4 regions of the Dactylosporangium sp. NPDC048998 genome follow, and region 4 is predicted to be linked to each of the others. Evidence: riboswitches for the same ligand, from Rfam matches in the RefSeq annotation. Region 4 holds a riboswitch; each other region holds the start of a gene.

Region 1 (7,466 bases), on a different contig from region 4:
GGGTACTACCTGCAGTACGTCCGGGAGGGCGAGGCGACCGGCACGCACTGGGGCGCGCCCGGCCACTTCAACGCCGGCGAGCCGCTCGCCGACGAACTCGACCCCAACGACCTGTTCCTGCCGGCGGTGAAGATCGACGTGCGGGACAAGTGCGCGCGCAACGCCGACTACGCGCTGACCGTCAACGACGTGAAGCAGTGGGAGCGCCGGCACGGCCGCATCCCCGACGAGTCCATGATCATCATGTGGACCGGCTGGGAGTACAAGTGGGGGACCCCGGCCTTCCCCAACCTCGACGCCGACGGCGTGCTGCGCCAGCCCGGCTTCGCGCCGGAGACCGTGCAGTGGTTCATCGACACCGGCCGGATCGGCCACAACGGCGGCACCGGGATCGACACGTTCGGCCCCGACCTGGGCACCGACCCGGAGTTCCGCGCCTCGCTGCTGGTGTACCAGCGGCACCGGGTCAGCCTGGAGATCCTCGCCGGGCTCGCGCACTTCCCTGCGACGGGCGCGTCGGTGCTCTGCGGCGGCTTCATCAACCACAAGGGGTCGGGATCGACCGCCCTCATCTTCGGGGTGATCCCGCCGGGCGTGCGGGTGTGATGCGTGTGTGAATCGACACGGGCCGGTGCTCACGGGCGCCGGCCCGATTGACGTAAGGAGTGCCCGGCTCTTAGTGTCTGACGTGTGACGGTGTGAGGGAAGCTGGTGCAAGTCCAGCACGGTCGCGCCACTGTGAGCCGCTTCTCGCGGTGAGTCAGGGTACTCCTCCGCCACGACGCCCCATCCAGACGAGGGACGCACGATCCCTGAAGGAGGCCCACCGATGAGCTCCATCTCCGGCGCCGAGACGCCCCAGGCGACCACCACTCCGCTGGTCCTGCCGATCTCCCGCTCGCTGTTCTGGCTCGGCGGCACCGCGCTGCTCGCCCTGCTGGTCTACTACTTCGTCGGCATCGACCAGGGCGCCGTGTCGATCTTCGGCAACGACGCCCACGTGCACGAGTTCGTGCACGACGGCCGCCACTTCCTCGGCTTCCCCTGCCACTGAGCCGGCGCCCGCCCACAATGGAAAAGCGACTCATCCTGCGCGGCGTGCTGGCCGGCGCAGTCGGCGGCGTGCTCGCGTTCGTCTTCGCCCGGATCCTCGCCGAGCCCCTGATCCAGCAGGCCATCGACTACGAGGAAGGCCGCTCGCACGCCCTGGGCGAGGGGCACGAGCACGAGATGTTCAGCCGCACCATCCAGGAGAACGTCGGCATCGGCGCGGCGCTGATCCTCTTCGGCGTCGCGATGGGGGCCCTGTTCGCCGTCGCGTATGCGATCTGCCTCGGCCGGGTCGGGCGTGTCCGGGCCCGGCCGCTCGCCCTGCTGGTGGCCGCGGCGGCGTTCACCGGGGTCTACCTGGTGCCGTTCCTGAAGTACCCCACGAACCCGCCGGCGGTCGGCAACGACGCCACGATCGGGCTGCGCAGCTCGCTGTACCTCGTCCTCACCGGCGCCTCCGTGGTGCTCATGATCCTGGCGACCTGGCTCGGCCGCCGGCTGCACCCGAGGTTCGGCACGTGGAACGCGGCCCTGCTGGCCGTCGGCGCCTACGTGGTGGCGATCGGCATCCTGTTCGCGCTGCTGCCGGACCTGGGCGACCTGGACGCCAACAAGGAGCTGCACCAGTCGACCGAGACGCCCCTGCCGCTGCTCGACGGCGACGGGAAGATCATCTTCCCGGGCTTCCCGGCCGACCTGCTCTACCAGTTCCGCCTGTACGCGGTCGGCGCCCAGCTGCTGATGTGGGCCGCGATCGGCCTCGTCTTCGGTACGTTCGCCGAGCGCCTGCTGGAGCGGCCGCGGGTCGCCGAGCGCCCCGCGGCGGTCACGCTGGCCTGAGCACGCAGTCGCCGCACGTGCCCCCGCCGGGGATGCGGTAGTACAGGCAGCAGTTGCGGCGGCGCAGCGACCCCTGCCCGCCGGCCCCCTGCCCGACGATCGCCATGCCGGCCAGTGGCGGCCTGCCCAGCAGGTCCGCCACGGCCGGCCACGCGCCCTTCGGCAGCTGCCCGGCCGCCCCGCCCAGCGCGGAGGCGACGTTGCCCCACAGCACCTGCGGCGAGAGCCGGAACCGCGCCCGGAACACCTCCAGCAGCGGGGCCACCAGGCCGAGCACCGCCACGTCGAACAGGTCCGCGGCCGGCCGCGCCTCGACCGCCCGCGCGGCGATCGGCAGCGGCCCGCCGGGCACCGGCCGCCACCACAGGTCGGCCGGCGTCACCCCGCGGATCGTCCCCTCCAGCGACTCCGCCAGCAGCGGCGACAGGAGCCGCGACGCGTACCCGAGGAACAGCACGGACGCGACCACGCGCTCCGGCACTGCGTCCTCGGCGAGCCCGAACATCGCCACCAGCGCCTGCCGCGACACCGCCACCCGCTCCGCCACCACGCCGGGGTCGAGCAGCTCGGCGAACGGGCGCCAGCCGGCCCCGGCCTCGGGGTCCTCCCAGACGAAGTACGGGTTCACGCCCGTACCCTATCCGCCGGCTCGGGATCCCGGCGGTTGGTTGAACCTTGAACGGCCTCGTGGTGTAGACCCGTGTGGGGAGGCCGTCGAGAGGGGCTGCGCGTGACGCGCGACGAGGAGCTCATGACCGCGCTGTACACCGAGCATTACGGTGTGTTGCTCGCCTTCGTCTCGCGGTACGAACGGGACCGCCACCGCGCCGAGGACCTCGTGCAGGACACGCTCCTGCGCGCGTGGCGGCACATCGAGCGCATCGACGTCACGCGGGACACGACCCGGGCGTACCTGCTCACCATCGCCCGCAACGTGGTCAGCAACGCATGGCGGGCCGACCAGCGCCGCCCGAAGCTCGTCTCCGATCCCGACGCGCTCACCGCCGTCGCCGACCCCGACAACGTCGACGCGCTGGTCGAGGGCTGGCTCATCCGCGCCGCGCTCGACCGCCTCTCCGCCGAGCACCGCGACGTGATCAGGTCCGTCTACTACGACGGCCGCACCGTCGCCGACACCGCCAAACGCCTGGCGGTACCGGAGGGCACCGTCAAGTCGCGCGCGTACTACGCGGTCCGAGCGCTGCGAGCGGTGTTCGAGGAGATGGGAGTCTTACGGTGACCGGCGGGCACGAGGCGGTTCGCCGGCTGCTCGGGGCGTACGTCCTCGGCGGCATCGACGACGACGACCAGGCCACGGTCGACGCGCACCTGTCCACGTGCGCCGAGTGCCGGGCCGAGGTGGGGCGGCTGGCGGCGGTACCGGAGCTGCTGCAACGCCTGCCGCCGGGCCCGGCGGCGCCGCTCGAGCCCCCGTCGCGCGCCGGCCTGGACGCCCTCCTGCGCCGGGCCCGCCCCCGCCGCCTGCCGGTCGTCGCGCTGACCGCGCTGGCTACGGCCTGCGTCGTGCTGGCCCTGGTCGCGGCCGTCCTGTCGCTGCGCCCGGTCCGTCAGGCGCAGCCGCAGGCCCAGCCCTCGGCGACCGCCCCGGCGGGCACGGTGGTCCAGATCGTGGCCGCGGAGGGCAGTGGCCTGTCGGGCCGGGCGACCCTGGTCCCGCGCCAGTGGGGCGTGTCAGTGTCGCTGGAGCTGGCCGGCCTGCCGGGCGAGGGCCCGTACGTGATGCGCGTCCTGGGTCGCGGCGGCCAGGCCGAGCAGGCGGCGTGCTGGGGCCGCACGACGACCGCCCAGGCCCGGGTCACCGGGGCGAGCTCGATCCAGCTGTCCAACGTCGACTCGATCACGGTCTCCGACCACGACGGCAGCCTGCTCGGCTCCGCCCGCCTCGCCTGACCAGGCACCCCGCGCGGCGGCGGTTTTCGTCAGGTTGCGAAACGGGTGGCCGATGGTTGCGGCGTGGAGGCCACAGGCAAGCGTAAGGGGCTGTACTCGCAGGGCGGGCTGGCCGCGCGGCCGGTGGCGCGTTTCCGACACTGCTGGCGGCAAGCAGCGGACTCACCTGATCTCGGTGCCGCCGTTAGGGTCTTCGCAGGGCCCGCCGCCGGTAAGGAGAGGACAACGCAGTGACCGGTTTCCGCCACGACCTGGCGCAGCTGTTGAAAGCCAGGTTCCCGGTCCTGTACGTCGAGTCGTACGAGGAGCACCGGGTGCTCTCGGAGCTCGCCGCCGTCGCCTCCGACGCGGCGCTGGTGCGCACCCCGCGGCCGGTCTGGACCTGGTCGGCGACGAGCGGGCTGCTGCAGCCCGACGGGGTGGCCCAGCAGTACACCACCGAGCCCGACAACGCCCTGGAGACCGTGCTGCGCATCCAGCAGCCGGGCCTGTTCGTCTTCCGCGATCTGCACAACTCGCTCGGCGGGGACGTGCCGGTGCTGCCGACCGTGGTGCGCCGGTTGCGCGACATCGCGGCGGGGTTCAAGGCCGGGGTCGCGCCGCGCACGCTCGTCATCGTCGCGCCGGTCCTGCGGATCCCGGCCGACCTGGAGAAGGACGTCACGATCGTCGACTTCCCGCTGCCCAGCGAGGCGGAGATCCGCGGGGTGCTGGAGGGGATGATCGCGAGCAACGCCGCCGGCGGGCGAATCCGCATCGACCTCGACCCGATCGGCCGGGAGAAGTTCGCCAAGGCGGCGGCCGGGCTCACGCTGAGCGAGGCGGAGAACGCGTTCGCCCGGGCGATGGTCAACGACGGCGTGCTCGACCTGAGCGACCTGGACGTGGTGCACGAGGAGAAGCGGCAGGCGGTCCGCAAGGCCGGCGTGCTCGAGTACGTCGACGCGGACGTGCGGCTGGACCAGGTCGGCGGGCTGGAGAACCTCAAGCGCTGGCTCGCCAAGCGGGACAACTCGTGGCTGGCCGCGGCCTTCGAGTACGGGCTGCCCGCGCCGAAGGGCGTGCTCATCACCGGCGTGCCGGGCTGCGGCAAGTCGCTGACCGCCAAGGCCGTCGCCGCCGCGTGGGGGCTGCCGCTGCTGCGGCTGGACATCGGGCGCGTCTTCTCCGGGCTGATCGGCTCCAGCGAGCAGAACATGCGCACCGCGCTGCGCACCGCCGAGGCGAGCGCGCCGTGCGTGCTGTGGGTGGACGAGATCGAGAAGGGCTTCTCCACCAGCGCGAGCAACGACGGCGGTACCACGAACCGGGTCTTCGGCACGTTCCTGACCTGGATGCAGGAGAAGACCGGGTCGGTGTTCGTCATCGCCACCGCCAACGACATCGAGCGGCTGCCGCCCGAGCTGCTGCGCAAGGGCCGCTTCGACGAGATCTTCTTCGTCGACCTGCCCAGCCGCGCGGAGCGGGCCTCCATCTGGGAGGTGCACCTGCGGCGGCGGCTGGCGCGGCCCGCGGTACAGGGCCATCTGCACCTCGACGAGCCGCTGCTGCGCGAGGTGTGCGCCCTGTCGGCGGGGTATTCCGGCGCCGAGATCGAGCAGGCCGTCGTCGCCGCGCTCTTCGACGCGTTCTCCGAGCGTCGCCCGCTGCGCCGCGAGGATCTGCTGCGCGCCGTCGCCGCGATGGTGCCGCTCAGCGTGACGCAGGCCGAGAAGCTCGACGCGATCCGGCTCTGGGCGAAGACCCGCGCGGTCGCCGCGACCGCGGCCGAGGACTGGGACCCCGACGAGGAGCCACCCACCGCGCCGATGCCGGTGCTCGGCGCGCACGGCCGGGCGATCGAGGCCTGACGATGAGTGTCTCCCTGTTGCTGGTACCGCTGGCGATCGCCGCCGCCGCGGCCCACGCGCGGCTGAGCGAGAAGAGCTCCGCGACCACGGTCTGCCAGGTGCAGACCCGGATGCGCGACGCCGCGCTGCTCGGCGCGGCACTGCGCGACTCCCGGGCGGCGGTGTCGGCCGAGGGCGCGGACCTGGTGGCGGACTGGGCGGGCGTGCGGGCCCGCTTCAGTCGCGACCCGCAGCACATCTGGACCGCCCACCTCACCGGCGACGTCGACGAGCCGCGGGCGATGGAGATCGTGCGCTCGGTCGACGCCGCCTACGGGCGGCAGGTGCAGCAGGCGGTGCTCGCCCGGCTGACCGAGCGCGCCCCGGCCGCGGGGCTGCGGCTGGAGTCGCGCTCGGTCACCCCGGACGCCGCCGTCCGCCTGGTCTTCGCCGTGGAGCGTGGGTGATGGCGACCAGGCGGATCGTGGTCACCGTCGCCGCGGACGGCACCGTGAACGCGGAGACCCTCGGCATCAAGGGCTCGAAGTGCCTCGACTACGTCGCGGTGCTCGAGGACCTGCTCGCGGCGCAGACCGTCCACAGCGAGTACACCTCTGACTACACTGCCGTCACAACCACCGCAACTGTCAGGCAGGAGCAGCACGATGGCCTCTAACCCGGCGAGCTTCGGCTGGCGGCTGCGCAACAGCTGGTGGGTCCTGCTCACGATCCTCGGGCTGGGCTGCCTGAGCGGAAGCGGCTTCCTCTACGTCGGCATCACCGCTCGCCGCCCCGCGTGGTGGATCATCGGCGTGACCTACTTCGTCCTGGCCTGGTCGGGCCTTGTCGCCATCAACCGGCTGCCGCGCGACTCGCAGTTGAGCACGGCGATCGCCGTGGGGTATTTCGCGCTGTGGTTCGCGAGCATCGTCCACGCGCTGATCCTCAACGGCTCCTGGCTGCGCTGGCGCGCCGCGAACCGCCCGTGGTTCGAGCAGCGACCGGCCGCCGCGCCGGCGACCGCCCTCGCCCCGCCGCCGGTCTTCGCCCCGCCGCCGGTCCCTGCCGCGCTGGTGATTCCTGCCGCGCCGGCCGCCGCGGTCGAGGTGAACTTCGCGACCGCGGCGCAGCTGGCCGAGGCGGGGCTGTTCGACCTGGCACGGGCCGAGCGGGTGGTCGCGGACCGGGAGGCGCGCGGCGGGTTCCAGACCGTGGAAGAGTTCGCCGCGACGGCCGGCCTCGCGCCGCACGAGTTCGCCCGGCTGCGCGCGTTCCTGACCTGCACGCCGCGCCCGCGGGCGCCCCAACCCCAGCCTCAGCCGCAGCCGGGCGGCGGCCGTGTCCTCGACTTCTGAGCGCCTGCCGCGCCCGGCGGTCGACCCCGGCACGCTGAGCCTGGGCCGGTTCGTGGAGCGCACGGTGGCCGAGGGCCCGGGGGAGCGGACCGCGCTGTGGGTGCAGGGCTGCACGATCCGGTGCACCGGCTGCTTCAACCCGCACCTGTGGGCTTTCGGGGGCGGCTCGGAGGTGCCGACCGCCGAGGTCGTCGCGCGTGTGCTGGCCGCGGGCACCGAGGGCCTGACCCTGCTCGGCGGCGAGCCGTTCGACCACGCCGCGCCGCTGGCCGTGGTGGCCGCCGCCGCCCGCGCGGCCGGCATGTCCGTGATGACGTTCTCGGGGTATACCACGGGCCGGCTGAACCGGGCTGTCCACGGCGGGCGGGACGACGTGGCCGCGCTGCTGGACGCGACGGACCTGCTCATCGCCGGGCCGTACGTCGCCGCGCTCGTCGACCGGGACCGCCCCTGGGCCGGCTCGACGAACCAGGAGTTCGTC
Region 2 (7,466 bases), on a different contig from region 4:
TTCCTCGATGGACACCTGGCAGCCCCTCCTTCCACGTCCGCCGGACGTCGGCGGCCGTCTGCCGCCGGGTGGTGCTTTCAGGCTTTACCCGCCGACGCGGGGCGAGTAGCCGTCGGTCGCGCGCCACCTCATAGCCTGTGGCTATGAGTGGACTTCCCGATCTGGAGTCACTGCGGCTGCTCGTGCGGGTGGCGGAGCTGGGCAGTCTCGGCCAGGCTGCCCGGGCGATGGGGATGACCCAGCCGTCGGCGACGAAGCGACTCGCCTCGCTGGAACGCCGGGCGGGCCTGCCGCTGCTGGTGCGGACGCCCCGCGGCTCGGGGTTGACGAACGACGGCCGGGTGGTGGTGGACTGGTCGGTGCGGCTGCTGGAGGCCGCCGACGAGTTCCAGGCCAGCCTGACCGCGCTCCGGGAGGCGCGGGCGGCCCAGTTGCGCGTCGCCGCGAGCATGACGGTCGCCGAGGCGCTGCTGCCGGGCTGGCTGTACAAGCTGGGGTTGCGCGAGCCGGACGTGCGGGTCGGCCTGACCGTCGTCAACTCCGCGGAAGTGGCCCGGCTGCTGCTGGCCGGCGAGACCATCGACATCGGGTTCGTGGAGGGTCCGTCGGTCCCGGCCGGGCTCGGGCACCGGCCCGTGGGCTACGACGAGCTCATCGTGGTGGTGGCTCCGCGGCATCCGTGGGCGCGCCGCCGCCGGCCGTTGCAGGCGAGCGAGCTGGCCGCCACCCGGCTGGTCGTGCGGGAGGTCGGCTCCGGCACGCGGGACACGCTCGAGCTCGCCCTGCGCCGGCTCGACCCGGTGCCCGCCCAGCTGGCGCTCGGCTCCAACGCCGCGGTGAAGGGCGCGGCCATGGCCGGCAGCGCACCGGCGGTGCTCAGCCGGTACGCGGTTGAGGCCGAGTTGGCCGCGGGGCAATTGGTGGCCGTACCCGTGGTGGACCTCTCGCTGGTGCGCACCCTGCGGGCCGTCTGGCCGCGCGGCCGGCGGCTGACCGGCGCGGCCACGGCGTTGTTGCAGGTGATCGACGTGTCACCTCGGCGACGTAGGGACGGTGTGAATTCCATCAGGCCCGCCACGGTCGGGTAGTAGGTGTATCCGGCGTAGGCCAGGTCGCCCGCCGCGATCCTGATGGACCGCGTCGAACTCCAGGTCCCGCCGGTACTGGTCGAACTTGCCCGCCACGAACCAGCCGTCCCGGTCCGTCACCACCGGCCGCAGCCCGTCGACCAGCGCCGACTTGCCCACCCCGGGCGCCCCGCCGACCAGCACCGCGCGGCACCGGCCGTCCAGCGCATCGGTGAACGCCGCCGCCAGCGCCGACACCTCGTCGTCCCGCCCCATCAGCCGCGACGGTGGCCGCAGGCGCAGCGGAACGTCGCGAGCCGACCCGCAGCGCGGCCGCGCCCGGGTGTGCGCCGGCGGACCGCAACCGCTGCAGGTCGTAGATCACGCCGTCGGCCGTCTGGTACCGGTTGTCCGGCTCCCTTCTCCAGCAGGTGCATGATGATCTCGGACAGCCCGGCGGGCAGGGCGCGGTTCGCCTGCGCCGGCGGCACGGGCACACGAGCCAGATGGTCGTGGGTGAGGCGCAACGGGTCGCCGGATCCGAACGGCGGCTCGCCGGTCGCCAGCTCGTACAGCGTCGCACCCAGCGCGTACAGGTCGGCCCGCTGATCCGCAGACCGGCCGGTGCGCCCGGTCTGCTCCGGCGCCAGGTACGCCAACGTCCCGACGATCTCGGTGTGATGCGTGAACTCGGGACGGATCTCGGCGAACGACGTCGCCAGCGCGAAGTCCACCAGGCAGGGGGCGCCGTCGCGGGAGATCAGGATGTTCGCCGGCGTGATGTCGCGATGCGTCACACCGCGGCGGTGCATCCCCGCCACGGCCCGGGCCAACTGCTCCGCGAGCCCGATCAGGTCTCCGGCGGCCAGCGGCTTCGCCCGTCCGGCCCGGCTGGTGCCGCCGACGTCCTCCACCACGATCGACCCCCGGCAGCGTGGCGCCTCCACCAGCTGCGCGACGCCGGCGACGCCACGTAGCCGCCCCAGGATCGCCAGCTCGTGCTGCAGCCGGCGCCCACCGACAGACAGCCTGGTGACGCGTGTGTTTTCGCTCTCGTGCAGCAGCACGTCCCGAACGGGCGGGTCCCGGCCCGACCATTCGACACCCCCAACCTCCGTCCTTTACCCACCATTGTGCGCGGAAGCGACTATTCGCCACCTGCATGACGCCTCCGCGACCGCGATTCGTCAGAAGTCGTCGTCGAAGCTGACCGTGCCGGTGACGCCGACCTGGTAGGCCGAGACGCGCCGCTCGAAGAAGTTCGACAGCTCCTGCACGTCCTGTAGCTCCATGAAGGCGAAGGGGTTCGCGCTGCCGTACAGCAGCGCGATCCCCAGCATGGCGAGCCGCCGGTCGGCGACGTGCTGCAGGTACTCGCGCATGTCCACAAGGGACAGTCCGGAGATGCCCTGTTCGAGCAGGTCGGCGGCGAACTGCACCTCGCACTCCACGGCCTCGGCGAGCATGTCGCGCACCTGCTGGGCCATCTCGTCGTCGAACAGGTCCGGCTCCTCGGCACGGACGGTGTCGACGACGTCGAACGCGAACGCCATGTGCATGGACTCGTCGCGGAACACCCAGTTGGTGCCCGAAGCGAGGCCGTGCAGCAGTCCGCGTGAGCGCAGGTAGTACACGTAGGCGAAGGCGCCGTAGAAGAACAGCCCCTCGATGCAGGCGGCGAAGCAGATCAGGTTGAGCAGCAACGCCCGCCGATCCTCGCGCGTGCGCAGCCGGCGCAGCTCGTGGATCGAGTCGATCCAGCGGAAGCAGAACTCGGCCTTGCGCCGGATCGACGGGATGTTCTCCACGGCCGCGAACGCCGCGAACCGCTCGGACTCGTCGGGCACGTAAGTGTCGAGCAGGTTGAGGTAGAACTGGACGTGCACAGCCTCCTCGAACAGCTGCCGGGACAGGTACAGCCGGCCCTCGGGCGAGTTGACGTGCTGGTAGAGGTTGAGCACCAGGTTGTTGGCGACGATCGTGTCGCCGGTGGCGAAGAACGCGACCAGCCGCGAGACGAGGTGCCGCTCGGCCGGGGTGAGCCGGTCGAGGTCGGGCAGGTCGCTGTGCAGGTCCACCTCCTCGACGGTCCAGGTGTTCTTGATGGCGTCCTTGAACCGGTCGAAGAAGTGCGGGTAGCGCATCGGCCGCAGGGTGAGGTCCATGCCGGGGTCGAGGAGGCTCACTGGCAGGCCTCGCACGACTCGGGGTTCTCCAGCGAGCACGCGACGGCCTCCGCCGGGGCGGCGACGAGCGAGACGGCCGGCGCGGTGATGGAGACCGTCGCCTGCTGGATCCGGGTCGCAGGGCGGGAGCGCAGGTAGTAGGTCGTCTTCAGGCCGGACTTCCAGGCGTGCAGGTACATCGAGGAGAGCTTGCCGATCGTCGGCGCGCTCACGAACAGGTTCAGCGACTGGGACTGGTCGATGTAGGGCGCCCGGGCGGCGGCGAGGTCGATCAGGGCCCGCTGCGGCAGCTCCCACGCCGTGCGGAACAGCTCCCGCACGTCGGCGGGCAGCTCGGCGATGCCCTGCACGGAGCCCTCGGCCCGCTTGATCTGCTCGCGGATCGGCGCGGTCCAGAGCCCGCGGGCCTTGAGCTCGCGCACGAGGTACGTGTTGATCTGCAGGAACTCGCCCGACATCGTCTCGCGCTTGAACAGGTTGGACACCTGCGGCTCGATGCACTCGTAGCAGCCCGCGATCGAGGCGATGGTCGCCGTCGGCGCGATCGCGACGAGCAGCGAGTTGCGCAGCCCGTGCTCGGCGATCCGGGCCCGCAGCGCCGCCCAGCGCTCGGCCTGAGCCGGCTCGGCGCCCCACAGGTCGGGGTGCAGCACACCGCCGGCGGCGCGGGTCTCGGCGTAGGCGGGGTGGGCGCCCAGGCGAGCGGCCAGGTCCGCCGAGGTCTCCAGCGCGGTCAGGAAGATCTCCTCCTGCACGCGGGTGGACAGCTCGCGCGCCGCGGCGGAGTCGAACGGCAGCCGCAGCGCGAAGAACGCGTCCTGCAGCCCCATCAGGCCGAGCCCGACCGGCCGCCAGCGCGGGTTGGACGCGGCCGCCTGCGCCGACGGGTAGTAGTTGATGTCGATGACCCGGTCGAGGAAGACCACTGCGGTGCGCACCGTGTCGCGCAGCTTCTCCCAGTCGACGCCGCCGGTGGTGACGTGCGCGCCGAGGTTGATCGAGCCCAGGTTGCACACCGCCGTCTCGTCGTCGCTGTTGACCTCGACGATCTCGGTGCACAGGTTTGACAGGTGGATGGTGTTGCCGGGCGCCCCGGTCTGGTTGGACAGGCGGTTGGACGGGTCCTTGAAGGTCATCCAGCCGTTGCCGGTCTGCGCGAGGGTGCGCATCATCCTGCCGTACAGATCGCGCGCCTTGACGGTGCGGACCGCCTTCTTCTCGGCGACCCGGTACGCCGCGTCGAAGTCCTCGCCGTAGAGGTCCGGTAGTTCGGGTGCGTCGGAGGGGTCGACCAGGGACCAGTCCTCGTCGGCCTCGACGCGGCGCATGAACTCGTCCGGGATCCAGTTGGCGAGGTTGAGGTTGTGGGTGCGGCGGGCCTCCTCGCCGGTGTTGTCCCGCAGCTCCAGGAACTCCTCGACGTCCGGGTGCCACGGCTCCAGGTACACGCAGGCCGCGCCCTTGCGCCGGCCGCCCTGGTTGACCGCCGCGACCCCGGCGTCGAGGGTCTTGAGGAATGGCACGATCCCGTTCGACCTGCCGTTGGTGCCCCGGATCAGCGCACCCCGCCCGCGCACCCGCGACCACGAGATGCCGATGCCGCCGGAGAATTTCGACAGGCGCGCGACCTGGTGGTAGCGCTCGTAGATCGAGTCGAGCTCGTCACGCGGCGAGTCGACCAGGAAGCACGAGGACATCTGGGTGTGCCGGGTGCCCGAGTTGAACAGCGTCGGCGAGCTCGGCAGGTAGGCGAGGCTGGACATCAGCCGGTAGAAGGCGATCGCCTCGCCCGGGTTCGCCGACAGTCCGCAGGCCACGCGCAGCAGCCAGTACTGCGGCGTCTCCACGACGAGGCGGGTCTCGGGGTGGCGCAGCAGGTACCGGTCGGCGACGGTGCGCAGCCCGAAGTACTCGAAGCGCAGGTCCCCGGCCGGGTCCACGGCGTCGTCGAGCTTGCGGGCGTTGCGGGTCACGAACTCGGCCGTGTCGTCGCCGACGAGCCCCAGCCCGTGCGCGTACGCGATGGACTGGCTGAAGCTCGCCACCCCCTGCCCGCGGACCTCCTTGTCCACGAACGCGGCCAGCAGCCGCGCCGCGAGCTTCGAGTACTGCGGCTCCTCGCCGGTCAGCTCCGCCGCCGTCTGGATCGACAGCCGGTCCAGCTCGGCGGTGGTCGCGCCGTCGTACAGCCCGCTGATCGTCTTCGTGGCGACCCGCAGCGGGTCCACGTCGGCGAGGTCGGCGACCCACCGCTCGACGGCCCGCACGATCTTGTTGACGTCGACCGCCTCGGCGTCGCCGTTGCGTTTCCGGACCCGCATCGCGATCCCCTCTCCTCACACCCATCGGCGAGGTCGCCGGACGCGCGGGGAGACGCCGCCGGAGCCCCGCGGCGGCATGCGGCGCGGGCCCGGCTGATGGCGTCGGCCGTCCCGCGCGGCCTTCGACCGCCGCGCACCGGTCGGTGCGCGGCGCGCTGGCAGGTCTTCGGACTCGCGGGCGTCGTGCTCGTGCCTACTGGCCGTCGCTTCCCAGGCTCGCGCCCAGTGCTTGTGTGACGGCGGTCGTTCCCACTCACCGCTGCGGGGCAGTCCCGGATTCGCACCGGGTTCCCTCTTGCCCCGGCCACCCTGACAGGCGGCCGGACCAGCTGCGGTCAACACCATATATGGGTACGCCTGCGAATGCACAACACCAGATGATGTGCCGGCGTGTCGCGTGTGCTGCGTCACTCCGGCGGGTGGAACCAAACTGGCCGGCTGCGTGACAGCGCGACGCCGGTGAACGTCACAGCGTCACCGGCGTCGATGCGTGAACTTGGGTCGTTCGTCAGCCGTCCGCTCCGGACCGGCTGGACGGTGCGAGGTGCCGGGCGTACGCGTCCGTGGTGAAGAACGGCGGAAGGGACTCCTGCAGCGCGGTGCGCTCGAGGACACCGGCCGCCGCCACGGCGCGGTCGCGGTCCGGCCCCTCGCGCCCCGCGACCAGGTCGGCCAGGGCCTCGGCCAGCAGCGACCGGACCAGATCGTCGGTGACGCAGCCACCCTCGGCGAGCGGCGTGCGGTGGTGCAGCCACTGCCACACCTGGCAGCGGGCGATCTCGGCGGTCGCCGCGTCCTCCATGAGGTTCCACAGCGCCACCGCGCCGGTGCCGCCGAGCCAGGCGTCGACGTACCGCAAGGCCACGGCGACGTTGGACCGCAGTCCGTCGGCGGTGACCTGTCCCGGGGTCTTGTCGACGGCGAGCAGGTCGGTGGCGGTGACCACGACGTCGTCGCGAAGCCGGTCGAGCTGGTTCGGACGGTCGCCCAGGACCGCATCGAACTCGTCCCGGCACACCTCGACCAGGCCCGGGTGGGCGACCCAGGACCCGTCGAACCCGTCGCCGGCCTCACGCTGCTTGTCCGCCCGCACCCGGGAGACGGCCGCCTCGTTGACGTCCGGCGACCGGCTCGGGATGAACGCGGCCATGCCACCGATCGCGTGTGCGCCGCGCCGGTGGCAGGTGCGCACCAGCAGTTCGGTGTAGGCGCGCATGAACGGCACGGTCATGGTGACGTCGGAACGGTCGGGCAGGACGAAGTCCGTCCACTGCCCGAAGTTCTTGATGATGCTGAAGATGTAGTCCCAGCGGCCCGCGTTCAGCCCGGCCGAGTGCTCACGCAGCTCGTACAGGATCTCCTCCATCTCGAACGCGGCGGTGATCGTCTCGATCAGCGTCGTGGCCCGGATGGTGCCCTGCGGCAGGCCCAGATACTGCTGGGCGAAGACGAAGACGTCGTTCCACAGCCGGGCCTCTCGGTGGTCCTCCAGTTTCGGCAGGTAGAAGTACGGCCCTGAACCGGCGTCGAGCTGCCGCCGCGCGCAGTGGAAGAGGTACAGGCCGAAGTCGACCAGGCTGGCCGAGATCGGCCGTCCGTCCACCGCGATCCACTTCTCCACCAGATGCCAGCCGCGCGGCCGGACGACGATCGTGGCCGGGTCGTCGCCGAGGACGTACCGCTTGCCGCGCTCGTCGGTGAAGTCGATCCGCCGATCCAGCGCGTCGATCAGGTTGAGCTGCCCCCCGATGATGTTGTGCCAGGTCGGTGCGGTGGCGTCCTCGAAGTCGGCCAGCCAGACCCGCGCGCCGGAGTTGAGGGCGTTGACGGTCATCTTGCGGTCGGGCGGGCCGGTGATCTCGACCCGCCGGTCGGTCAGCCCCGGCGCGGGT
Region 3 (7,466 bases), on a different contig from region 4:
CCGACAACGGCGGCGCCCAGCACCCGCGGCAGGCGCAGCTCCCACACGATGTGGTCGCGCAGCAGCGGCACGTCGGCGTGTATCAGGCCGAGGTGGTCGGCGATGACGGCCCAAACCGTGCCCTGCGACAGGTCCGCGGGCCCGAACGTCACCGCCGTGCCCACCGACAGCAGCAGAACAGCCGCCAGCACGAGCACCGCCGCCACGGTTCCCACCGTCCGCAGCGCCCGGGGCCGTGCCGCGTCCGCGCGGGTGGTGACGGCGGTCAGCTGCCCGCTCCGCTGATACCGCGGGCCAGGGCTTCGACGGCGAGCACGTTGCGCACGCCCGCCGAGGTCGAGGAGAACGGCAGCACGACGTACCGCTTCGCCTTGACCGCGGGCAGATCTTTGAGCGTCGCGTTGTTTTCCAGGAACGACTGCTTGGCCGTGGCCTGGTCCCAGCTCGCGTCGACGAGCACGATGACGTCCGGGTTGCGCTCGGCGACGGTCTCCCAGCTGGTGTCCGCCCAGCTGCCGGTGACGTCGGCGAAGGCGTTGACGGCCCCGGCCGCCGTCATGATCATGCCTGGGCTGCCGCAGCAGGCGCCGACGCTCGGCGCGTCGCTGCCGCCGTCCCACCACAGCACCTTGGCCCCCTTGGCGCCCGCCGCGGCCTTCGCGATGCGGGCCTGCTGGTCGCTGATCAGTGCCTCGGCCCGGTCCTGCACGCCGAAGATCGCGGCGATCTCGCGGATCTCGGTGAACACGTCATCCATCGCCAGCTTCGCCGGCCGGGTCTCTTTCGGGCAGCCGGCGGGCGAGAGGTACGTGCCGATGCCCAGCTTCTGCCACTCGCCACGGTCGCCGACACCCTCGTCGCCGAAGGCGCTGGAGAACGACCCGTAGACGAAGTCCGGCGCGGCCTCGAGCAGCTTCTCCTTCGCCGGGTACTCCTTGGCCAGCACCGGAACCTTGGCGTAGGCGGCGGCGTACTCGGGCAGGACCTGGTCGTCGAGGTACGCGGTGCCGATCATCCGGTCCTGCAGACCGAGTGCCAGCATGATCTCGGTAGCGGATTGGTTCATCGTGACGGCCCGCGCCGGCGGCTCGCTGATCGTGACCGGCGTGCCGCAGTTGGTCAGCGCCACCGGACCGGCCGACGCGGACGCCGTGGCGCGGGGCTCGGTGCCGGAGCAGCCGGTGAGCAGGACGATGAGAACGGACAGCGGCGCGAGAGCGCGCCAGGACGCAGGGGACCGCACAGCGGGACCGCCTTCCAGCACCTCGTGGACGGGTCGTTCGGGTGCCGTGGCCGGTCTCCTGGCTGACGGGTGGTGCGCCGGCGGCCGGCCTTCCCAGGCTCGCGCCCAGTGACCTTGCGGTGGCCTCCGGCATCCCGATCACAGTGGCGAGGGCCGCTCCGGTCTCACACCGGCTTCCCGAACACCACGGCCAGGACACCCTAACCACACCGCGCGCCGTCCGTCACCATGGCCTGCGCCACCCTGACGACCTCGTGGCAGGCAGCGGCTCGACGCCGCCGGACTTGGCCTCAGTCGTGATCGCGACGCTGGAACTGGGCGGCCCGGTCGCCGAAGACCGAGGCGTCCGTCTCCCACCAGGGCCGCTCGACGCCGAACCCCCCGTCCTCGTCGCCGGGCGCGCCGGTGCCGCCGTCCGCCCCGGCCACGTCCAGTGCCTCGTCGACGCGTCGGGCCTCGCGGGCGTCGGCCCGGACCCATTGCAGCAGGAGCAGACCGAGGAACGGCACGTCGACGGCCTCGCCGATGCACCACAGGAAGTCGCCGCCGAGCTGCTGGTCGTGCAGGAGGCTCCCACCCCAGGGGCGGCCAAGGGTGGCGAGGTACGCGCCAGCGATCACGTGGGTGTCGAGCCGGATGACGATGCCGGGCACGGCGTCGGCGAGCAGCTCGATCAGCGCGAACATGAGGGCCAGCAGGTACGGCACGGGTGCCGCGATGGTGTCAGCCTCCCAGATCGGCACGAGCACGGCCAGCCCGGCTAGCAGCAGCGCCAGGTGGGTCAACGACGCGAGTACCGGATGTTGCAGCGTCGCCTGGTACCACGGCGTGAAGAAGACCAGGAACGGGATCAGGGCGAGCAGCAGCGGACTGACCACCGGCACCGTGAACAGGCGGGCCGGGCGGCTGTGCAGGACCGTGTCGAGCCTCGCCGACCCGGCCGGCCCGAGTGCCGCCTTGGCCAGCTCGATCGGCCGGCCCAGGGCCAGCAGCAGCGGGACCACCATGAGCAGCGCGACCACCTGCATCGCGTACGCCGAGAACAGCACTGGGGCGTAGACGCCGAGCCAGCCCATCGTGGTCGCCGCGAGGGCGACCAGACCCACGCCGAAGAAGGCGAGGGTACGCGCGACGGGCCACTGCCCGCCGGCGCGGCGGACCCGCCACACGCCGAACAGGTAGCCGCCCGCGGCGACGAGCACGGCCGCCAGCACCAGCGGGTCGACCCGCCACGCGTGCGGTGCGGCGGCGAGGCTGGGCGCGGGCGGCCCGCCGTAGCGGACCAGATCGAAAACTGACGCCATACGTCCTGGCCTTCCTGCTGGTCATGGCGGCCTTCGACCCCGACGCGGCCAACTCTATGCACAGCGGCGGCCGGCGTCTGCGGGATGGCATCCGAGAGCCAGATGGCGTCAACGACTCGTACCGCGCCTCGGCTGCGTGGGCGCCAGATATTTGCGTCGCCACGCAAATAGCCTGTACGTTGTCTACCTGGCGGGACGGGACCACGATGCCGTCCGTAGCTGCGTGACGTCTTTCCCCACACTGCATCGGGGGCCCAGCGGCTGTGGTGATCGCGGTCTCCGGCGCCGGCCGAAGCGGCCGTTGGTCCCTTGGAGTCCCCGTTGGCGAACAAGCCGATACGCAAGCCTGAAGAGGCTGCTGCGGTCGCGCATCCCGATCGCGCTGATCCGGCGGCTGGAGGGCTGAACACGCTTCGGGTCAGGGGTGGCCTGGTCACCCTGCGAGGGCTGCTGCAGCGGCCGCTCGCCTCCTACTATCTCCTGCTGTCGTGCAGCGGGCTGCTGCTCGTCATCGGGCTGGTCATGGTCTTCTCGGCTACCAGCGTCGATGCTCTTGGGCGAACCGGAAACGCATACTCGCCGGTGGTCCAGCAGGGCGTTGGGGCCGTCGTGGGCCTGGGCGCATTCTGGTGGTGCCAGCGCCTACCGGTACGCACCTACCGTGCGATGGCGCCCGTCGGGGTGTGGTTGGCCATTCTGTCGATGTTCGCCGTTGACGCACTCGAGTTCATGGCACGCCTGCGGTCAGACCCTGACGGTGTACCGCGTCCACTGCACCTCGGCCCGGTGTACGCCCAGGACCGGTGGTTGTCATTCGGCTCGGTGCAACTGCAGCCCTCCGAGCTGGGCAAGTTGGCCCTCGCCGTGTGGGCGGCGGACGTGCTGGCGCGGAAGGGCAAGGACATCGTCGCCTGGCGCAGCCTCGTTTTTCCGTTGTTGCCGGTCACCGTTTTGCTGCTGGGTCTGGTCGGTCTCAACGATTTCGGTAGCATGGCGTGTCTGCTGGTCATGGTCACCGGGATGTTGTTCGTCGCCGGTGTGCACACTCGAGTGTTCGCCGTCCTGTTCGCAGGTATCGCAGCCGGCATGGTCACGTTGATCGCGATGCCCGGCAAGAGCTACAGGGTCGCGCGGCTGACCACGTTCCTCGACCCGTCTGCCGCTGACCGCAACGGGCCCGCCTACCAGTTCTTCCGCGGCGTGTACGCCATCGCCAACGGCGGCTGGTTCGGTGTTGGCCTCGGCGGCGGACACCTCAAATGGGGGCACCTGCCGGAGGCGCAGAACGACTTCATCTTCGCCGTCATCGCCGAGGAACTCGGCGTCGTCGGCTGTTTCGTGGTACTGGCCCTGTTGGCGACCCTCACCTACACCGGCCTCCGCATCGCCGCCCGGGTTGACGACACCTTCCGCCGCCTGGTGGCCACCGGCATCATCTTCGTGATCGCCGGCCAAGCCGTCATCAACATTGGCGGGGTCATAGGACTGATGCCCATCACCGGCGTCCCGCTGCCGTTCATCTCCAAGGGCGGTACCTCGCTCGTCGCAACGTTGGCAGCGGTCGGCGTGCTCGCGTCGTTCGCCCGAGCCGAGCCGGCGGCCGCCCAGGTGCTGCACAGCCGCCCACCGGGGCGATGGGAACGATTGCTCTGGGCACCCCTTCCCGCATTGCCGGCCGAACCGCGCACGAGCACGCGCGGGACCGCCGGCCAGGCAGTCACCCGTCGCTGACGGCCGACTGGGTCGATCGAGCCGGAGACCAGACGGAACTCAGGTGGCGTCGTCCCACAAGGCGCGGCTGCCTGGGCGTCGCGTCTGCCTCCCCCGGCGACGCCTCGGACGTCGTGCTGAACGAAGGCGCGAGGTTAACGGCGTTAAATACCAGTCACCTGGCCGAGTTCTGCTACGCGGACGGAGATCCGAGCCACGCCGTACTTCCACCTGGACGTGATCCACGTCCCAAAAAGCCTTCAGTGGTGCTCCATGACATATGTCATTACCGCGCTGCGCGAATCGCATCAAGAAGTCATTACCCGTGCGACTGCCGTGCGTGAATACACCCGGAAAGGATGGGGGCGTGACTCAGAACGATTTCCTCATCACGCCCTCCGCGCCGGACGCGGGCTCCATAACCGTCGAAGCCGGAAAACGACGCCGTGGCCCCCGACCTGTCCCGCCGGGCGTCGAGTACCACCGCGTTCTCGCCGGCGACAAGCGCCACATCGGGCGCGGCGTGCTCGCGCTCGTACTGGTGCTGTTCGGCTTGTTCGGCTTCGGCGGCATCATCGGATATGCCGGCGGGCAGATCGACCTCCATGTGTTCGGCCGCCACAACATCATCGCCGGCGGCACCGAGTACACGCCGATCATGCAGCTCGGCAACCTCGTGTCGATCGCGCTGCTCATCCCCTGGAGTATGTGCATCCAGCGCTGGCTCTACGGCGTGAAGGGAGCCTCGTTGCATTCGGTGCTCTCGAAGCTGCGTCGTGCCCGTATTGGTCGCGCCGTGATCATCCTGCTGCCGGTCTGGGCCGTCTACATGACGGTGTTCACGGCGCTATCGCCGTACAAGGTGACGGACTGGGCCGCGTCCGACCTGTTCTGGCTGTTCGTGATCACGCTCGTCCTCCAGCCGCTACAAGCCGCGGGTGAGGAGTACGGCTTCCGCGGGCTTGCGTTCCGCGTTGCTGCGAGCTGGGGCCGGGGACCGCGCACCGCGCTCATGATCGGCATCACTGTCTCGACGATCCTGTTCGCCATCATTCACGGATCCACCGACATATGGCTGAACATCTACTACGTCACGCTTGGCATCACCTGGTCGCTTATCACCTGGCGCACCGGGGGACTTGAGACTTCGATCGTGATACACGCCGTGAACAACACGCTCGCGTTCCTGCTGATGCTCGTGATGCACAGCGACCCCGTCTCCGGCGGTGACCGCTCGTCGGGCGTCGGTTCGATCATCTTCCTGATGCCGTGCGTGCTGATGGCGATCATCACCACGATGATCTGGTTCCGCACCCGTCGCACCGGCCCCGCGCGCACCCCCGGGCTCGAGCCGTCCGTTTTGGCGGTGTATGCGCCGAAGGCACAATGAATGGCATGAGCGACTGGCCCGTGGTCAGCGCACGACGGTTCGAGACCTTCGTGCGCTGGTCCACGTACGCCGTCGTCACAACCCCGATTGTCACGCTGCTCAGCGGCCTGTTCGGGTCGGGGCTTCCCGTCGGCGAGCACCTCGTCACGATCATCGTGGCGACGGTGCTCGCCGCCCTGCTCGTCGTCGGCAACGTCCTCGTGAGCCGGCGGAGCGTCGACATGGTTGTCGGGCAGGAGCGCCGCCTGCCCGCGGCCGGCGTCGTCGCGTGGGCGGCGGTACTCGTGGCGACGGTCGCAGCGCTTCTCACCATCCCGGTGCCCGCGACGGGCGTCACGGTCGCCGCAGCGGTCGGATCGGCGGCCGCGAGCCTCGTGCCAGTGCTCGACGCACGCCGCACGCTGGCGCTGAATGCCGCCGTCATCGCGCTGGCGATTCCGTTCGCCGTGCTCGTCAGCCTCCCACTGCTCATCGTGAGCGTGCTGATCGTCAGCGTGGGGCTGTGGGCAGGCTGGTCGAGCGTGTGGACACTGCGGGTACTGATCGAGTTGCAGAGCGCGCATGTGGACCGTGCCGCGCTCGCCCTCGCCAACGAGCGGCTGCGCATCTCCCGCGATCTGCACGACGTCTTCGGCCGTACTCTCGCCACCATCGCGGTGAAGAGTGAGCTCGCCTCGGAACTCGTGCGCCGCGGGCGCGTCGAGCGCGCTGCTGACGAGATGGCCGAGGTCCGCCGGCTCGCGGGGGAGGCCGGAGCCGAGGTACGCCGGGTAGTCCGCGGGGAGCTGCAGACCACCTGGCAGGCGGAACTCGATGGTGCTCAGTCGCTGCTCGGTTCCGCAGGCATCCAGTGCATGGTCACCGGTGACCCGGTTCCTGCCGAAGCCGCCAACGCGCTGGCCTGGGTCGTGCGCGAGGGTGTCACGAACGTGCTGCGCCATTCCACGGCCACCCGGGTCACGATCGCCACCGCCGTCGAGGACGGCGAGGCCCAGCTCACCATCGCGAACGACGGCACCGCAACCGCGCCGCCAAGTTCCGCCGACCCGAACGCCGGAACCGGACTACGCGCGATGTCCGAGCGTATCCGCGCGCTCGGCGGGCGGACGGAGACGCGGCGTGACGGAGACTGGTTCCTGGTCGACGCCGTCGTCCCGCTCAAAGAGGGAGAGAGTCCATGATCCGCATCCTCGTCGCCGACGATGAGCATCTCATCCGCGACGCGATCGCGGGGCTCCTCGACCTCGAGGACGACCTCGAGGTCGTCGGCCACGCCGCGTCCGGCGCCGAGGCGCTCGCCGCCGCACTGCGCCTGAACCCGGACGTGGCCCTGCTCGACCTGCAGATGCCCGCGCCGGACGGCATCGAGGTCGCCCGCCGACTCACGGTCGAGCTGCCCGACTGCCGGGCCATCATCGTCACCTCGCACGGTCGCCCCGGCTACCTGAAGTCTGCGCTCGCCGCCGGCGTTCGCGGGTTTCTGCCGAAGACCGTGTCGTCACGCACACTCGCACAGGTGGTGCGCAAGGTCGCCGAGGGCGGACGCCACGTCGACCCCGAACTCGCCGCCGAGGCAATCGGCGCCGGCGACTCGCCCCTCACACCCCGCGAGGCCGACGTGCTCGCCCTGGCCCGAGATGGCGCACCCGTCAACGAGATCGCCCGGCGCGTCTCCCTCTCCCCGGGCACCGTACGCAACTATCTCGCCGCCGCGATCGCCAAGCTGCACGCCGCCAACCGCCACGAGGCCGCCCGGATCGCCGCCGAACACGGCTGGATCTAGGTTGAGCAGCCAGGCTTCGCGCACCTGCCGTTACGC
Region 4 (7,466 bases):
CGCCGGGGGTGGTGGCGCGCTCGACGTACCAGGCGTCGCCGAGCCGACCGGCGCGCTCGAGCGCCTCGCGGACCGGGCCGAACGTGCGGCCCAGCTTCAGTACCGCCGCGGAGTCGGTGGCGGCCAGGCGCTCGGCGAGTTCGTCGGCGGGCAGCGTGCCGGGCAGCACGGTGAGGATCTCGTCGCGCTCGACGAGGGGGCGGCCCAGCACGGCCGACGCGCCGGACACGGACGTCACGCCGGGGACGACCTCGGTGGGGTACCGCCGGCAGAGCCGCTTGTGCATGTGCATGTACGACCCGTAGAAGAGCGGGTCGCCCTCGCACAGCACCACGACGTCGCGGCCGGCGTCGAGGTGCGCGGCGAGGCGGGCCGCCCACGCGTCGTAGTGCTCCTCGATGACGCCGCGGTAGTCGGGGGTGTCCTCGGTCGTCACCGGATAGACGAGTGCCTCCTCGATCTGGTCCGCACGCAGGTACGGCGCGGCGATCGAGCGGGCGATGCTGCGCCCGTGCCGGGCGCTGTGGTACGCGACGACCGGCGCCGCGGCGATGAGCCGGGCGGCCTTGACCGTCACGAGCTCCGGGTCGCCGGGGCCCAGACCGACACCGAAGAGCCTGCCGCTGTCCACCGTGGTCATTCCTTCTCGTCCGCGATCGCGTTGACGGCGGCGGCCGTCATCGCGCTGCCGCCCCGGCGGCCGTGCACCACCAGGTGTTCCAGCCCGGAGCCGGCCAGGGCCGCCTTCGACTCGGCCGCGCCGATGAACCCGACCGGGATGCCGAGCACCGCGGCGGGGGTGCCCGCGCCCTCGGCGACCAGCTCCAGGAGGCGGAACAGGGCGGTCGGCGCGTTGCCGATGGCGACGACGGCGCCGTCGATGCGGCCCCGCCAGAGTTCGAGGGCCGCCGCGCTGCGCGTGGTGCCGAGCCGCTCCGCCAGCCCCGGTACGCCGGGATCGCGCAGCGTGCACACCACGTCGTTGTCCCTCGGCAGCCGCGCGCGGGTCACCCCGGACGCGACCATCTCGGCGTCGCACAGGATCGGCGCCCCGCAGCGCAGCGCCGCGCGCGCGGCCGCGACGACGCCGGGGGAGTAGCCGACGTCGGCGGGCAGGTCGACCATGCCGCAGGCGTGGATCATGCGGACCGTCACCTGCGCCACGTCGGCGGGCAGCGCGGACAGGTCGGCCTCGGCCCGGATCGTCGCGAACGAGCGCCGGTAGATCTCCGCGCCGTCGCGGATGTACTCCGCCGGCAGGTCGCTGCGCTGCGTCATACGACCGCGCTCCGGTACCCGGCGGGCGTCGCGAGCATCTCCACGTGCCTTCCTCTCGGCGCGCCGCAGCGCCGTTCGCAGCCGACCCAGTGCACCGGCACCGCGCCGGGCTCCCGTGCGCCGGCGGCGGCCACGGCGGCCCGGGCGTCCGCGCGGACGTCGGCGAGTGCCTTGGCGCAGCCCGGCCGCCCGGCGCACGCCGTCACCCCGGCCCATGGCGAGGCGGGGTCGGCGGTGAGCCCGGCGGCGGCCAGTCCGGCGACGGTCGAGTCAGCTTCTTCCATCGGTACCGCGGGGACGACAACGGTCCGCCAGGGCGTGACGATCATCTCCTTCGCCGCGCCCGCCAGCGCCGCCGACTGGGCGCCCGCGAGCAGGCCCAGCGGCACGGCCACGACCACGCCGTGCGCGGACACGCCCGGCTCGACCGGCCCCGTCGCCGGGAGGTCCTCGCCCGTCAGCACGGCCCGCAGCCGGGCCGCGACCCGCGCGGGCCCGTCCGCCAACTCGGCCAGCCGCCAGGCCCGGGACCCCTGCGCGGCCCGCTCCGCCAGGAAGGCCAGGGCGGCCCGGACCAGCAGCTCGGCGCCGCCGGAGGCGCTGGTCGGGGCGCCGGCCAGGACCAGCCGCGAGCCGTGCAGCCCCACGTCGCCGAGCAGCGGGGTCACGTCGCCGCGGCCGTCGTCGATCGTGGCCAGGAACCGGCCCGGCAGGCCGGCCAGCTCGGGGGTCGCGCACAGCCCGGCGTCGAACGCCTCGACCAGCCGTTGGACGGCGGGGCCGCCCAACGGGGACGCGATGATGTTGCGCACACGTTCGTGCGACGCCGAGGGCAGCAGCCCGGCGTCGGTCAGCCGCGCCGCGAGCTCGTGCTCCGCGCCCGGACGCAGCGCCCTGACCTGCACGTTCCCGCGCGAGGTGAGCTCCAGCGCCGGGTCGCCCAGCTCCGCGGCGGCCGCGCGCAGCACCTCCAGCCGCGCGGCGGTGAGCCGCCCGCCGGGCAGCCGGACCCGCGCCAGCCCACCGTCGGCGGCCTCGTGCACCTGCACGGCGCCGGGGCACCGATCGGGGGCGTCACGTCCGTTGGCAGCCTGCACGGGCCGGATACTACCTGCGCTTGACGCGGCGCACGCTCGTCGCGCAGAGTTGGGCCTGCTGTACCACGGCGACGTGTGGAGGAACCCGGTGCGAATCCGGGACGGTCCCGCCACTGTGACCGGGGAGTGAGCCTCCAGCGACGACGGCCACCGGGGTGCATACCCCCGGGAAGGCCCGGGGGCGAGCGCCGATCCGGGAGCCAGGAGACTCTCCGCCGCCGGACCCATCCCGACCGACTTGGGGCGCGGACCCCGAGGGAGGACCCCGGCGTGATCCTGCTGCTGTCGACGTCCGACACCGACCTGCTCAGCGCGCGCGCCAGCGGCGCGGACTACCGGCTGGCCAACCCCTCCCGCACCGCGGTCGAGGACCTGCCCGGGCTCGCCGGCGGCGCCGACCTCGTCGTCGTGCGCTTCCTCGGCGCGTACCGCGACTGGCAGGACGGCCTCGACACGCTGCTGGCCACCGGCCTGCCCGTGGTGATCCTCGGCGGCGAGCAGGCCCCCGACGCCGAGCTGATGAGCCACTCCACGGTGCCGGCCGGCCTCGCCGCGCAGGCCCACGCCTACCTCGCCTTCGGCGGCCCGGCCAACCTCGCCGAGCTGCACCGGTTCCTCTCCGACACCGTCCTGCTGACCGGCCACGGCTTCGCCGCGCCGGTGGAGACCCCGGCCTGGGGCGTGCTGGAGCGCTCGGGCCGTCCAACTCCAGCCGGCGGCCCCGGGCCGGACGGCCCGACGGTCGCGGTCATCTACTACCGCGCGCACCACGTGGCCGGAAACACCGCGTTCGTCGAGCGCCTCTGCGACGCGATCGAGGCCGAGGGCGCCCGCGCGCTGCCGGTCTTCGCCGCCTCGCTGCGCACCGCGCCGCCGGAGCTGCTCGACACGCTGCGACGGGCCGACGCGCTGGTGGTGACCGTGCTCGCGGCCGGCGGCACCCGCCCGGCCGACGCCCAGGCCGGCGGCGAGGACGAGGCGTGGGACGTCGGCGCGCTCGCCGCCCTCGACGTGCCGATCCTGCAGGGCCTGTGCCTGACCAGCAGCCGCGACTCGTGGGATGGTAACGACGACGGGCTCTCGCCGCTGGACACCGCGACCCAGGTGGCGATCCCCGAGTTCGACGGGCGGCTCATCACGGTGCCGTTCTCGTTCAAGGAGATCGACGAGGACGGCCTCACCGTCTACGTCGCCGACCCCGAGCGCGCCGGCCGCGTCGCCGGGATCGCCGTCGCGCACGCACGCCTGCGCGGGCTGGCCGCCGCAGACAAGCGCGTGGTGGTCATGCTCAGCGCGTATCCGACCAAGCACTCGCGCATCGGCAACGCCGTCGGCCTCGACACGCCGGCCAGCGTCGTGCGGCTGCTCGAGGCGATGCAGCGGCAGGGGTACGACCTGGGCGAGGGCTTCCCCGCCGACGGCGACGCGCTGATCCACGAGCTCATCGCCGCGGGTGGCCAGGACGTCAACTGGCTGACCGAGGAGCAGCTGCGGGGCAACCCGGTGCGCATCTCCGCCGAGCGGTACGGCGCCTGGTTCGCCACCCTCCCCGAGGACCTGCGCGCCGCGATGGAGCGGCACTGGGGCCCGGCCCCCGGCGAGCTGTTCGTCGACCCCGCCACCGGCGACATCGTCCTGGCCGCGCTGCGCCGCGGCAACGTCGTCGTCATGGTCCAGCCGCCGCGCGGCTTCGGCGAGAACCCGGTCGCCATCTACCACGACCCCGACCTGCCGCCGAGCCACCACTACTTGGCCGCGTACCGCTGGCTTGCGGACTCGTCCGATGCTGGTTTCGGGGCGCACGCCGTCGTGCACGTCGGCAAGCACGGCAACCTCGAGTGGCTGCCGGGCAAGACCGTCGGCATGTCCGCCGGGTGCGGGTCCGACGCGGCGCTGGGCAACCTGCCGCTGATCTACCCGTTCCTGGTCAACGACCCGGGCGAGGGAACCCAGGCCAAGCGCCGCGCGCACGCCACGCTCGTGGACCACCTGGTGCCGCCGATGGCCCGCGCCGACAGCTACGGCGACATCGCCCGCCTGGAGCAGCTGCTCGACGAGCACGCCACGATCGCCGCGCTCGACCCGGCGAAGCTGCCCGCGATCCGGGCCCAGATCTGGACGCTGATCCAGGCCGCCCGCCTCGACCACGACCTCGGCCTCGCCGACCGGCCGCACGACGCCGAGTTCGACGACTTCCTGCTGCACGTCGACGGCTGGCTGTGCGAGGTCAAGGACGTGCAGATCCGCGACGGCCTGCACGTGCTGGGCCAGGCGCCGACCGGCGAGGCGCGCGTCGACCTGGTGCTGGCGATGCTGCGCGCCCGGCAGATGTGGGGCGGCCAGGTCGCCGCGCTGCCCGGCCTGCGCGAGGCGCTCGGCCTGTCCGAGTCCTCCGTGGATCGGCTGTCGGTGGATGCCGCGGAGGCCAAGGCCCGCGAGCTGGTCGCCGCGATGGAGGCACGGGACTGGGATACTTCGAACATTTCGGATCTTTCCGATAACCCGGACGTCGTCCGCGTGCTGCGCTTCGCCGCCGAGGAGATCGTGCCCCGGCTGGCGCGCACCACCGACGAGCTGACGATGGTGCTGCACGCTCTCGACGGCGGGTACGTGCCGGCCGGCCCGAGCGGATCGCCGCTGCGCGGCCTGATCAACGTGCTGCCGACCGGCCGTAACTTCTACTCCGTCGACCCGAAGGCGGTGCCGAGCCGGCTCGCGTGGGAGACGGGCCAGGCGATGGCCGAGTCGCTGCTCTCGCGGTACAAGACGGATCACGGCGAATGGCCGAAGTCCGTCGGCCTGTCCATGTGGGGCACCAGCGCCATGCGCACCGCCGGCGACGACATCGCCGAGGCGCTCGCGCTGCTGGGCGTCCGCCCGGTCTGGGACGACGCGTCCCGCCGCGTCACCAGCCTCGACCTCATCGACCTCGCCGAGCTGGGCCGCCCGCGCATCGACGTGACCATGCGCATCAGCGGCTTCTTCCGCGACGCCTTCCCGCACGTGGTGGCCCTGCTCGACGACGCGGTCCGGCTCGCCGCGAGCGCCGAGGAGCCCGCCGAGGACAACTACGTGCGCGCCCACGTGCAGGCCGACCTGAACGACCCGGCCGGGCACGGCGACGAGCGCCGCGCCACGCTGCGCGTCTTCGGCTCCAAGCCCGGCGCGTACGGCGCGGGCATCCTCCCGCTCATCGACAGCCGTAACTGGCGCGACGACCGGGACCTCGCCGAGGTCTACGCCGTGTGGGGCGGCTACGCGTACGGCCGCGGCGTCGACGGCGTCGAGGCGCGCGCCGACATGGAGGGCGCGTACCGCAGGATCAGCGTCGCGGTGAAGAACACCGACACCCGCGAGCACGACATCGCCGACTCCGACGACTACTTCCAGTACCACGGCGGCATGGTCGCCACGGTCCGCGCCCTGACCGGCCGGGCGCCGGCCGCCTACGTCGGCGACAGCACCAACCCCGACGCCGTGCGCACCCGCACGCTGAGCGAGGAGACCGCCCGGGTCTTCCGCGCCCGTGTGGTCAACCCCCGCTGGCTGGCCGCGATGCGCCGGCACGGCTACAAGGGCGCGTTCGAGCTCGCCGCGACGGTCGACTACCTCTTCGGCTTCGACGCCACCGCCGGCGTCGTGGCCGACTGGATGTACGAGAAGCTGGCCGAGTCCTACGTCTTCGACCCGGACAACCACAAGTTCCTCACCGACGCCAACCCGTGGGCGCTGCACGGCATCGCCGAGCGCCTGCTGGAGGCGGCCGACCGCGGCATGTGGGAGCACCCGGAGCCGGCCACGCTGGACGCCCTGCGCGAGGTCTACCTGCAGACCGAGGGCGACCTCGAGGACGACGCCTGACGGTCAGCTCCGCGCCGCGGTGACGGCGACGGTGGTGTACCGCATGGTGAAGGCACCGCCCGCCGCGTCGACGACGGCGCCGAAGCCCGCGAGGATCTCGGCCAGGGTGTCGCTCGGCAGGCGGCTCGCGCCGCCGGACGTCGGCACCTGGTCGAGCCACTCGTCGCGGGTGTACTCGCGCTCCCACGGGAAGCGCCGGTCCTCCGGCTCGCCGAACGCGCCGCCGGCCCGGATCGCCTCCGCCGGCCTGGCGGCGAGCTGCGCATAGTCGTCCCCGCTGAACGACCAGCGGTGCGTCATCGGCAGGTCGGGCACGACCCGGCGGCAGACCGCGGCGAAGCCCTCGGCCAGGTCGGGCGGCGGCTCGAACGCGTTCCAGAACAGCGCCAGCCGGCCGCCGGGCCGCAGCACCGCCGCCGCCTTCGCCGCGCCCGCGACCGGGTCGACCCAGTGCCAGGCCTGGCCGGCGACGAGCGCGTCGAAGCTGCGGCCGGCCGGCTCCCACGCCTCGATGGTGGCCACCTCGACGTCGAGCCCGTGCCGGCGGGCCTCCTCGGCCATGCGCGGATCGGGGTCGATGCCGAGCACCGTGCAGCCGGCCGCCTGGAACTGGCGCGCGACGATGCCGGTGCCGCAGCCGACGTCGAGGACGCTGCGGCCGGGACTCTCCGCGACGATCCGCTCGACCAGGGCATCCGGGTAGCTCGGCCGGGCGCGGTTGTAGCGCTCGGCGTCCGCGCCGAAGGACTCCGCTACCGTTCGAAGGCGATGGGGCTCGGCTTCGGGCGACGATGGAGTGGGCATGCGCCCACACTAGTGGGCAATCGCCCACTCTGCAACGGGAAGGGGCGCCGCCGTGCCGACGGGCATCGCCATCCGCGACGTGCGCGAGCAGCTGTTCGACGCCGCCGACCGCATCCTGCTGCGCGACGGGCCGAGTGGCCTGACCAGCCGCGCGGTCACCGCCGAGGCGGGCTGCGCCAAGGGCGTGCTGCACCGGCACTTCGAGGACTTCGACGCCTTCCTGGCGCAGTTCGTGCTCGACCGCGTCGACCGGATGGACGCCCAGGCCGCCGCCCTGCGCGGCGCCGCCGGCACCGGCACCGTCACGGACAACGTGAGCGGCGCGCTCGCCGCCGTGTTCGGCTCGGTCGCCGTGGCGATTGTCGCCCTGGTCACCTTCCGCGACGAGCTGCGCGCGCGGCTGCGCGAGACCTGGCCGGCCGGCGT

What was found. A riboswitch is a leader RNA that binds a small molecule or an ion and turns the genes downstream of it on or off. The one in region 4 is predicted to bind cobalamin.
Region 1: linked by a shared signal. The riboswitch ahead of ACGFI8_RS34515 (CbtB-domain containing protein) and the one ahead of cobN (cobaltochelatase subunit CobN) in region 4 are both predicted to bind cobalamin.
Region 2: linked by a shared signal. The riboswitch ahead of ACGFI8_RS44140 (ribonucleoside-diphosphate reductase subunit alpha) and the one ahead of cobN (cobaltochelatase subunit CobN) in region 4 are both predicted to bind cobalamin.
Region 3: linked by a shared signal. The riboswitch ahead of ACGFI8_RS27900 (ABC transporter substrate-binding protein) and the one ahead of cobN (cobaltochelatase subunit CobN) in region 4 are both predicted to bind cobalamin.

Annotation. Positions count from the first base shown of each region.
Region 1 covers NZ_JBICTV010000022.1:101,545-109,010, forward strand. The annotation lists gene ACGFI8_RS34510 (cyclase family protein) at 1-606, shown strand, start outside; cobalamin riboswitch at 661-796, shown strand; gene ACGFI8_RS34515 (CbtB-domain containing protein) at 830-1,054, shown strand; gene ACGFI8_RS34520 (CbtA family protein) at 1,072-1,890, shown strand; gene ACGFI8_RS34525 ((2Fe-2S)-binding protein) at 1,877-2,518, opposite strand; gene ACGFI8_RS34530 (sigma-70 family RNA polymerase sigma factor) at 2,621-3,130, shown strand; gene ACGFI8_RS34535 (anti-sigma factor family protein) at 3,127-3,801, shown strand; gene ACGFI8_RS34540 (AAA family ATPase) at 4,032-5,651, shown strand; gene ACGFI8_RS34545 (hypothetical protein) at 5,654-6,097, shown strand; gene ACGFI8_RS34550 (DUF2997 domain-containing protein) at 6,097-6,306, shown strand; gene ACGFI8_RS34555 (ComEA family DNA-binding protein) at 6,296-6,985, shown strand; partial or broken gene ACGFI8_RS34560 (4Fe-4S single cluster domain-containing protein) at 7,050-7,448, shown strand.
Region 2 covers NZ_JBICTV010000047.1:20,179-27,644, reverse strand. The annotation lists gene ACGFI8_RS44165 (YeiH family protein) at 1-15, opposite strand, end outside; gene ACGFI8_RS44160 (LysR family transcriptional regulator) at 144-1,088, shown strand; gene ACGFI8_RS44155 (AAA family ATPase) at 1,032-1,343, opposite strand; gene ACGFI8_RS44150 (serine/threonine-protein kinase) at 1,343-2,134, opposite strand; gene ACGFI8_RS44145 (ribonucleotide-diphosphate reductase subunit beta) at 2,255-3,232, opposite strand; partial or broken gene ACGFI8_RS44140 (ribonucleoside-diphosphate reductase subunit alpha) at 3,250-5,574, opposite strand; cobalamin riboswitch at 5,714-5,919, opposite strand; gene aceB (malate synthase A) at 6,083-7,466, opposite strand, start outside.
Region 3 covers NZ_JBICTV010000013.1:193,688-201,153, reverse strand. The annotation lists gene ACGFI8_RS27905 (FecCD family ABC transporter permease) at 1-206, opposite strand, end outside; gene ACGFI8_RS27900 (ABC transporter substrate-binding protein) at 266-1,243, opposite strand; cobalamin riboswitch at 1,274-1,447, opposite strand; gene ACGFI8_RS27895 (cytochrome c oxidase assembly protein) at 1,534-2,547, opposite strand; gene ACGFI8_RS27890 (FtsW/RodA/SpoVE family cell cycle protein) at 2,869-4,278, shown strand; gene ACGFI8_RS27885 (CPBP family intramembrane glutamic endopeptidase) at 4,625-5,647, shown strand; gene ACGFI8_RS27880 (sensor histidine kinase) at 5,653-6,828, shown strand; gene ACGFI8_RS27875 (DNA-binding response regulator) at 6,825-7,430, shown strand.
Region 4 covers NZ_JBICTV010000005.1:555,145-562,610, forward strand. The annotation lists gene ACGFI8_RS16355 (precorrin-2 C(20)-methyltransferase) at 1-640, opposite strand, end outside; gene ACGFI8_RS16360 (precorrin-8X methylmutase) at 637-1,278, opposite strand; gene ACGFI8_RS16365 (precorrin-3B synthase) at 1,275-2,375, opposite strand; cobalamin riboswitch at 2,454-2,586, shown strand; gene cobN (cobaltochelatase subunit CobN) at 2,646-6,236, shown strand; gene ACGFI8_RS16375 (class I SAM-dependent methyltransferase) at 6,240-7,040, opposite strand; gene ACGFI8_RS16380 (TetR family transcriptional regulator) at 7,093-7,466, shown strand, end outside.